Regions from separate parts of the Priestia sp. FSL P4-0332 genome, predicted to be linked through region 2. Evidence: riboswitches for the same ligand, from Rfam matches in the RefSeq annotation. Region 2 holds a riboswitch; each other region holds the start of a gene.
What was found. A riboswitch is a leader RNA that binds a small molecule or an ion and turns the genes downstream of it on or off. The one in region 2 is predicted to bind S-adenosylmethionine.
Positions count from the first base shown of each region.

Region 1: another riboswitch for S-adenosylmethionine. It lies ahead of MKY06_RS25445 (methionine ABC transporter ATP-binding protein); the one in region 2 lies ahead of MKY06_RS11385 (Na+/H+ antiporter NhaC family protein).
Region 3: another riboswitch for S-adenosylmethionine. It lies ahead of MKY06_RS25100 (phosphoadenylyl-sulfate reductase); the one in region 2 lies ahead of MKY06_RS11385 (Na+/H+ antiporter NhaC family protein).

Region 1 is NZ_JBBOUA010000001.1:4,840,315-4,843,593, forward strand. Features, by position in the region: gene MKY06_RS25435 (MetQ/NlpA family ABC transporter substrate-binding protein) at 1-246, opposite strand, end outside; gene MKY06_RS25440 (methionine ABC transporter permease) at 264-932, opposite strand; gene MKY06_RS25445 (methionine ABC transporter ATP-binding protein) at 925-1,950, opposite strand; SAM riboswitch class I at 2,082-2,189, opposite strand; gene MKY06_RS25450 (thioredoxin family protein) at 2,370-2,669, opposite strand; gene MKY06_RS25455 (toprim domain-containing protein) at 2,684-3,034, opposite strand; gene MKY06_RS25460 (YusG family protein) at 3,216-3,279, opposite strand, start outside.
Region 2 is NZ_JBBOUA010000001.1:2,253,792-2,257,070, forward strand. Features, by position in the region: gene MKY06_RS11375 (ABC transporter ATP-binding protein) at 1-803, shown strand, start outside; gene MKY06_RS11380 (ABC transporter permease) at 796-1,563, shown strand; SAM riboswitch class I at 1,665-1,771, shown strand; gene MKY06_RS11385 (Na+/H+ antiporter NhaC family protein) at 1,858-3,168, shown strand; gene MKY06_RS11390 (hypothetical protein) at 3,208-3,279, opposite strand, start outside.
Region 3 is NZ_JBBOUA010000001.1:4,782,222-4,785,500, forward strand. Features, by position in the region: gene MKY06_RS25095 (inorganic phosphate transporter) at 1-851, opposite strand, end outside; gene MKY06_RS25100 (phosphoadenylyl-sulfate reductase) at 871-1,584, opposite strand; SAM riboswitch class I at 1,839-1,941, opposite strand; gene cdaS (sporulation-specific diadenylate cyclase CdaS) at 2,255-2,881, shown strand; gene MKY06_RS25110 (VOC family protein) at 2,979-3,279, shown strand, end outside.

The sequences.
Region 1 (3,279 bases), 2.6 Mb from region 2:
TGCATCAATTTCATTGTTTGCAAGAGCTGTGTTCGGTAAGATGTAATCTTGGAATTTTTTAATTTCCAAGTCGATTCCTTGTTTTTCTAAAATCGGTTTTGCTTGTTCTAAAATTTCAGCATGAGGCGTATTAGATGCACCCACAACAATTTTCTTTTCATCTTTTGATCCATTGTTAGATCCACATGCAGCTAATCCTACTACTAGCGCAGATGTTAGTGCTAAAGCCGAAAGCCATTTTTTCATAATAAATAATCCTCCCTTTATCTTTTATCAATTTTTGCAGTAATCGCATCTCCAATAAGTTGGATAATAAATACAATAATCAAAATTAAGATCGTAGCAGCTAGCGTTACATCATTATGACTGCGCTGGAATCCTTCTAAATATGCAAGATTCCCGAGACCTCCAGCTCCAATCACACCCGCCATTGCCGTATAGCCGACTAACGCAATTGTCGTTACCGTCAAACCAGAAATTAAAGCTGGCAGCGATTCAGGTAACAGCACTTTAAAGATAATAGTGCTTGTTGTTGCTCCCATTGATTTAGCAGCTTCAATAACACCTTTATCAATTTCACGCAGACCAATTTCTACAAGACGCGCGTAAAATGGTGCTGCTCCAACAATTAAAGCAGGTAACGCTGCATTAGCGCCTAAAATACTTCCTACCAATGCTTTGGTAAATGGAATCAGTAAAACAATTAAAATAATGAATGGAATGGAACGAAAGATATTTACAACTGCTGACACAATGGCATATAAAGGTTTGTTTTGCCAAAGCTGTCCTTTGGACGTTAAAAATAAAAGCAAGCCTAATAAAATACCTAGAACAAACGTGGCTATAACTGAAATAGCTGTCATATATAGTGTTTCATTTGTCGCTTGAATAAAATCATCTAAAATAACGTTTGGAAATAGTTTCTCAAGCATTTGTCATTACCTCCACTTCTACCTGCTGCTCATGAATGTATGCAATGACTTTTTCAACTTCTGTTAATTCTCCGTCTAAATGAACGAACAACGTTCCGTATGAACCTGTTTGTGTATGAGAAATCTTTCCTTGCAAAATATTAATCGTTACATCAAACTGTTTTAAAATCGTTGTAATGAGCGGTTGCTCTGCTTTTCCGCCAACAAACGTCAGCTGAATAATTTGCCCGCTTGGATATAACTCCTGTACTTGTTCAATTGTTTCAAACGTTTCTTCTGGTTCAGAAATCTGTTGAACGAATCGTTTTGTAATCGGCTGCTTAGGTTTTCTGAATACTTCTAGCACTTGTCCTTCTTCTACCACTGCCCCATTTTCCATAACGGCTACCCGATGACAAATTTTACGAATAACGTGCATTTCATGAGTAATCAATACAATGGTTAACCCTAGCTTCTCATTAATATCTACTAACAGATCTAAAATGGAATCTGTCGTTTGAGGATCAAGCGCTGATGTTGCTTCATCACACAGCAATACTTTTGGGTTATTGGCTAGCGCTCGAGCAATACCAACACGCTGCTTTTGTCCACCGCTAAGCTGTGATGGATAAGCATTTTCACGCCCTTCAAGCCCGACTAGCTTGATAAGCTCGTCTACTCGTTTCATTCTTTTTTCTTTTGAGATCCCTGCTATTTCTAACGGAAAGGCAATATTTTCTCGCACCGTACGCGACCACAAGATATTAAAGTGCTGAAACACCATACTAATTTCTTGTCTAGCTTTTCTGAGTTTTCCGCCTTTAATTTTTCCAATATCATTACCTGCTACTTCGACCGTTCCTGTCGTTGGTGTTTCTAACCCGTTTAGCAAGCGAATTAAAGAACTTTTCCCCGCTCCGCTATAACCAATAATTCCGTAAATTTCACCTTGGTTAACGGTTAGATTCACATTATCAACAGCTGTTACTTGACCGCTTTTAGCCTGATAAATTTTTGTAACGTCTGTTAATGTAATCATATTTCTTCACCTTCTTTAGTAAAAACTTAATTATGTTAGGTTGCCCTATAGGATGAAAAAGCCGTAAAACAATTTTCCTCATTAAAAAAGCCTCTCTGCGCATGACAGAAAGGCTCGATATTTAATCCTTTCTCTCATCTTTCAAAGCGCATAGCTTTGCAGGAATTGGCACCATTTCAGTTAGTCTGACGGTTGCCGGGTTTCACAGGGCTCAGTCCCTCCACCTCTCTTGATAAGAGTTCGCAACAATTATTTTGTTTTTGGGAAATATTCATTCATTTATGAACATTCATGAGTGTGATTTTAGCATGTGTCAGATAGGCTGTCAACAGATTTTGTTCTTGGGATAATATCCCAAGATTTCAACAGCCCCAACGGTTTGCTCTCTTTCAATTTCTTCATTTTAAACAAACGTTTGATTATCGAAGCTCTTCAAGTACGTGCTCGATAGAATGAAACGCATAGAGTTTTTTTACCATTTCGCCATTTTTCACTTCAATCAAACAAGGTACACTTTCAATTGAAAATACTTCTGCTTTTGAAGGCATATAATTTAAATTGCTCATTCCGATAGTTACACCAGGCAGCATCGCTTCTGCTACGGTTAACATTTTTTTTGCCAGCTGACATGTCCCGCAAAAAGGTGTATGGAAAAAGATAAACGCTCTTTGTCCTTCTTTTAACTGATCGTCAAGCTGTTTTTCGCTCCATTCTTGCATGTTGCTCATTCCTTTTATGTTAAAAATTCTGCATTAACATCGATATTGGCACTCAGTAATACTGTTGCTATGTGATGTCTAGGGGCGGCAGCAACCTCTCGGTACATTTTATCAATATATAGATGCTCTGCTTCCGGAAGCTCTCGTTTAAATTGTTTTCTTAGCTTATTCCCTGAATCATCAGAGTCAACGAGTATGTATACCTCTTTGTTAAACGTAAAGTCAATAATTTCATCCAGCTTTGATAAACTAATCGTACCGTTTGTACAGATAATTTCAATTGGTTCTCGAATGATATCTTGGATACGTTTTTTATCTGATTTTCCTTCGACAATAATTACTTTTTCGATTTCAATTAGCCCCATTTTCATCACCCATAATCGTCAGTTGTATAGTAACATCATTTCTTTATGCTATACAATATTCGTTAATGTATCACAGTTCACCTGTTTTTTAAAAGAAATTTGCAAGAAAGAACTGTTTTAAAAGGCAGCTTAGGCCATATTGTTTCCATAAAACAAGAAAAACAGCGGCAGTTGCCACTGTTTAGCACCATCCTGCTTCTTCGTCGCAGTCTGTATATTTTTGCGTTTCACCTTGCTTTTGTACA
Region 2 (3,279 bases):
TTGGTCCAAATGGTTCTGGAAAGACAACGCTAATTCGTACCGTCGTAGGACTCATTAAAGAAACAGAGGGCACGATTACCGTTAACGGCTTTCCTTTAAAAGAACAGTTTACATCAGCTATGAAATCAATTGGAGCGATTATTGAAAACCCTGAGTTTTATGATTATCTGACGGGCTATCAAAATTTAAAACACTTTGCGAATATGCATGAAGGGATCACATCAGAACGCTTGGATGAAGTGATTGCTTTAGTAAAGCTTGAAAACAGCATTCATGCAAAAGTGAAGACGTATTCTCTTGGGATGAGACAGCGTTTAGGAGTGGCTCAAGCTATTTTACATAAGCCTGCATTGCTTTTATTAGACGAACCAACAAATGGTCTAGACCCAGCGGGAATGAGAGAATTTCGTACATATTTACAAACGCTTTGCAGGGAAGAAGGAATTTCAATCTTAATCGCGAGCCACTTATTAAAAGAAGTAGAAGCACTATGTGACCGCGTTGGCATTATTCAAGACGGTGAGTTAAAAGCCATTCAAGATCTATCTCCAAATCGTCAAGATCAAGGAATGTACGTAGAATTTGAAGTGTCTGATGCGCAAAAAGCAGCGGATCTTTTATCACAAGAATTTGAAGTAACGATGAGATCACATAGTATCGACGTGGCGATTGTAAAAGAACAAATTCCAGCTGTGAATAAAAAATTAGTGGACAGCAATATTTTAGTCTACCGAATCACTCCTGTGTATGAGACGCTTGAAGATTCGTTTATGTCCGTTACGGAAGGAGAGCACCATGCTTAAGTTAATTCAAAATGAACATATGAAATGGTTTCATAAAAGAAGTACAAAAGTCACGTTTATTACAATCGGTATTTTAACTCTTTGTATGGCTCTTTTAATGAAGAAAGTAGCAAACAGTGCAGGAACAGAAGACAACATTTTGAACTTCCTGTCATTTAGTTCAGGTATGCTCATTCTTGTTCAATTTTTTGCTCTTGCTGTTGGAGGGTCAATGGTTGCAAAAGAGTTTGAAGCAGGTACCATTAAGTTTCTTTTAATTCGTCCTGCTAGACGTTCAACGATTTTAGCATCCAAGTACCTAACCCTCATTTTAATTAGCTTGTATTATTTACTGAGCTATTTGCTTTTTTCGTTTGTATGGGGAGCATTGTTCTTTGGCTTTACCAGTCTAGAAGGAGATGCGCAGCTGCTTAAAAACATTACGCTTACGTATGATAGTGCGTATATGGAAACGTTTATGATGATGACGTTCGCATTCATGCTGTCGTCTTTATTTAGAAACAGCGCGCTTGCTTCAAGTCTAGCTATTGTCGTAAGTATCGGGGCAAAAGCTGTAACAGGACTAGTATCAGAGTTTGGTTTATGGTGGGGGAAATTTTTACTGTTCGCCAACACAAACTTTGTGCAGTATATGGACGGAATGAAGACGATGTTTGACGGCATGACGATTCCATTTTCAATCTTCGTCTTAGTCGCGCATTTTGTCTTCTTTATGGGCGTAGCTTGGGCAGCGTTTTTAAAACGAGACGTAGCTAATTGATGTGAGAATTTTCGCACTATATATTTTTCTGAAATAGCATTTGACAATTAAATAAAAAGAGATTACAGTAGTGAAAGACTATTTTTAAAACAACTATAAACTTCTTATCAAGAGAGACGGAGGGACTGGCCCTATGATGTCTCGGCAACTGGCTGTACGCAGTGCGGTGCCAAATCCAGCAGACGATGTTTCGTTTGGAAGATGAGAAGGGTAATCTTATGATACAAAATAAGAGACCTCTTCTTATCAATAAGAAGAGGTCTTTTTTTATTACGTAAACAAGAGGTGTTAAGAATGGAACAACAAAAAGGAAACGGCTGGGCGCTGTTACCGCTGGGCGTCTTTTTAGTCCTGTTTGTCGGATCAGGAATTATAACGGGAGACTTTTATAAGCTGCCTGTATTAGTAGCCATTATCATTGCAGCCATTGTGGCGCTGGCTATGAACCGCAAAGATTCACTTAATGTAAAAGTGGAGCGTTTTGCTAAAGGAGCAGGACATCCTGATATCATTATTATGGTGCTTATTTTTATTTTAGCAGGTGCTTTTTCTGAAGTCGCTAAAGGCATGGGAGCTGTGGATTCAACGGTAAACTTAGCGCTTTCTGTGCTTCCGCAAAGCTTAGTCGTAGCAGGAATCTTTGTTATTGGCGCATTCATTTCAATTTCGATGGGAACATCAATGGGAACAATTGCTGCGCTGGGACCTATCGCTGTAGGAATCAGTGAGCAAGCGCATGTTTCTGTTACATTGGCAATAGCCGGTGTGATTGGCGGTGCAATGTTTGGTGATAATTTATCTGTTGTCTCTGATACAACCATTGCGGCAGTTCGTACGCAAAAAACAAATATGACAGATAAATTGAAAGTAAACTTTTTTATCGTACTTCCTGCAGCGATTGTTACAGTGATTCTATTGCTTGTAATGACGCTAGGAAACACGTCATCAGTAGAAATTAAAGATTTCAGCTGGTTTAAAATCTTGCCTTATATCGGCGTACTCATTGCTGCAGTATTTGGTGCAAACGTATTAAGCATTTTAACCGGAGGAATTGTGCTAGCCGGCGTGATTGGATTAGCTGACGGAAGCTACACGCTTTCTTCTCTTGCTAAAACTGTGACAGAAGGTATTGGCGGAATGTCAGAGTTAATTATTTTATCTCTGTTAATTGGCGGAATGGTTGAGCTTATTCGCTATAATGGCGGTATTCAGTTCTTATTGAATTTATTAACACGACGCATTCAAACAAAAAAAGGCGGAGAATTCAGCATCGCCGGACTGGTAAGTTTAACTAATTTAGCGACGGCTAATAACACGATTTCAATTATTACAGCAGGTCCGTTAGCAAAAGAAATCTCTGATAAGTATTCAATTGATAATCGTAAATCAGCCAGTCTGCTGGACTTGTTTTCATGCAGCGTTCAAGGGCTTATCCCTTACGGCGCACAAATGCTTCTCGCAGCAGGGTTTGCTAAAGTTTCACCGATTGAGATTATTCCATTTACATTCTATCCAATGTTAACAGCGGTTTGCGGAATCATTGCGATTGTAATTGGATTTCCTCGTTTAAATAAAAAGTCTAAGTCATCTAAAGAAGCTGCGTAATATGAAACCCTTAAAAAGAATGTTCTTTTTAAGGGTTTTTTACTGTTTGAAAAAATCAGTCGGCTTTTCTTCATCTAACTCCTTCCAAAGCGTCTCATTTTGTTTAAGTGC
Region 3 (3,279 bases), 2.5 Mb from region 2:
TTCGTGAATCCCGTTTTCGCTGCTCCTATTCCAATAATAGAAGACGTAGTGACCTGTGTAAGCGGTACTGGCAAACCAAACAGTGAAGCGACTGTGACAAGAGAAGCACCAGTACCCGAGATAATGCACCCTTCTCCTACAGAATAGCGAGTAATTTTTTTCCCGTTTGTTTCAATAACCCGGCCTCCTAGTAAAAGAGCTCCGAGCGCCACTGCCAATCCTCCTGCTATGACACCCGTTGTGGCATCCATTAATCCAGCTCCTACTAGAGGACCGACAGCATTTGCCACGTTATTCATTCCAGCTGAGAAGGCTTCAAAGAATCCCGTCGCTATAACTAAAATCGTTAAAACTCTTTTCCACTTTCCCTCTGCTTCTTTTTTATGCGCTCTGCGTTTTATCACTTTTCCAATCAAAAAAGCAATGACAAATGAAACTAGCGGAACAATAATCCAAAAAGACATGACAACTAAAAGTTTTTCCACATACAGAGATTGATAAGCTACGCCTACTCCAACAACTGAACCAACCGTTACTTCACTTGTTGATAGAGGAATACCAATTAAATTCGCGAAAAAGAGTGACAGCGTTGCAGCAGCCAGAATGATAATAACTAATTCTACTGACAGCAATTTTTCAGGTATGATACCTGAACTGATGGTTTTTACCACCTCACCGCCTCCGATAATGGCTCCGAGCACAATACCTACAGCACAGATGAACAGGGCTACTCTTCGCTTTTTAATCGCACCGGAGCCGTATGAAACGCCCATAGCTGCTGCTGCACCGCTTGCCCCAATATTCATTGCAAAAAAAAGCGCAATGATAAAGGCAACATATAAAAGCATCATTTATTCAGCTCTTTCGTATTTAAGATTCGTGTAATCCGCATTCAACTTTTTGTGTACCTGCCCATCTTCCTGAACGTAAATCGTCTACATTGTAGGCAGGTGCGGTACAGGGTTCACAGCCGATACTTGGGTAGCCTTGATCATGAAGTTTGTTATATGGCAAATCATGCTTATACACATAGCGCCAAATTTCCTTCCAAGACCAATGAATTAACGGACAAACTTTCACCTTCTTGAATTTCTCATCCTTATTAAAGTAATTCGTGCTGGCACGAGACTCAGACTGCTCGCGTCTCAAACCAGAAATCCACGCATCATAAGGAGCAAGAGATTCTCTTAATGGAATGATTTTTCGAATTTGACAGCATAAGTTAGGCTGACTCTTCCAAAGCTCATCTCCATGTTTTTCAGCTTGTTCTGCAAGAGTTAAATCCGGTTTTTTCATATGAATACGTAAATCAGGGAAGCGTTCTTTAATTGCATCAATCACTTCATATGTTTCTTTAAAATGAACGCCTGTATCTAAAAAGACAATTTCAGCATCTTTTTTCACTTTTGAAATTAAATCAATTAACACGATCCCTTCGATCCCAAAGCTTGATGCATAGATAATTGAATCTCCGTAGGTATCATACGCCCACTGCAATGCTGAAAGGGCTCCTTTTGTTTCATCTTCACTGTCGAACTCTGGAAACGTATCACTCCAGTTTTCGTACGTATATAAGTCTGCCATTTTCTTCACTCCAATTCTTAGTTATCCGCGTTATCCAATAAAAAAAGACGGTTTTACCCACTAGAATTGGATAAAACCGCCTCTAGTGTGTCTAGTCAGCGAAACTATTTAATTCTTACTTTGCTTCGACATGCCCAAAGATTTGTTTTAAGTCGGGGATTACAGTCATTGGTGTCCCTCCTCAAATTATCGCTTGCGCTATATCAAAATAAAAAGTCTTCCATATTGAAAGACTGGGTAGGCAATAAATTTTCACCTTATCTTTCAAAATGATACACACTTTGCTGGAATTAGCACCTTGCTAAGCAGGTTGCCGGGGTTCAGCGGGCCAGATCCCTCCACCACTCTTGATAAGCATTTTTTAAAAATTTTAGCATATTTAGAATATTTGTCAACATTAAAAATCATATATCCGATAAGAAAACTATACTTTAAATTCACAGAAATATCTATACTTTTATTTAAAACAACATATGTAAATTTAAACCAAATGTGAACATATCAGTTTATAAAACGCTTTCTTTTTTCTCCAACTTTTTATATTCTCTTGCTAAATAAAACATAAAACCTTTCTATAAAATTAATAAGGGATTTATAAGCTTTACGGATAATTCACCCACATTAGCACACATTACAGATAACACTGACTGACAGATAGGAGCTATATAAAATGGAGAGACAACCTTTTCAATTAGACGATACAATTAAAAATAATGTGCGAACATATTTACAGCAGATTTCAACTGAAGCCTCTAATTTAATTAAACATTTAGACACGAGTGATCATTGTATACTATGTGATTTTGAGGAGATGCGAAAGTTATTTCAAGATGTTCAAGCTACGGCTGCCTCTTATTACTTGCGTCATTACTTATCGCCTTATACATTTGAATATGCTGCTCTGTCCTTAGCTATTCATAACCTTTCTGAGAAACGTCACGGCGCTCTAATTGTCATTGAACGGGAACAAAATGTAGACCCTCTTATTCAAAAAGGAATGCCTATTCAAGCTCCTGTCAGCGCTACGCTAGTTGAGACGCTGTTCTATCCAGGGACACCCTTACATGACGGAGCCGTCCTAATTAGAAATAATCAGCTTATCTCAGCTGCTAATGTTTTACCTCTCTCGTCTATTATTTCAACGACCAAAAAAATGGGAACACGTCACCGTGCAGCCATTGGAATGTCGGAAAAATCGGATGCATTAATTTTAGTTGTCTCTGAAGAAACAGGCAAAATTTCGTTTGCACTTGATGGAAGCCTCTACCCTATTCACTCCAGCAAAAATATGATTTAAGAGCCCTTTCCTGATAAGCAGCCCTATATTGACTTCTATATCCTTTCTCTTTAATATATTTCATAGTTTTTACATACTATAGATACGGGTGATGCATATGACAATTTTAAAATTTGAACATGTAGGCGTTCAAGTAAAGGATATAGAAGAATCTATTGAGTTCTATACGCAAAAAGTGGGATTAGAGCTCATCGAAAAACTACCACATACCGATCCGTCTTTGAAGCTAGCTTTTCTAGGTTTAGAAGGCAATGTAATTGTAGAGTTAATTCAAGGGTATAACTCAAGCTTACCTAACGAAGGTAAAGTTCATCATTTTGCGCTGGCAGTAGACGGAATTGAAGAGGAGTTTGAGCGTTTAAAATCAGCAGGCGTTTCATTTGTGGAAGAAAACATTG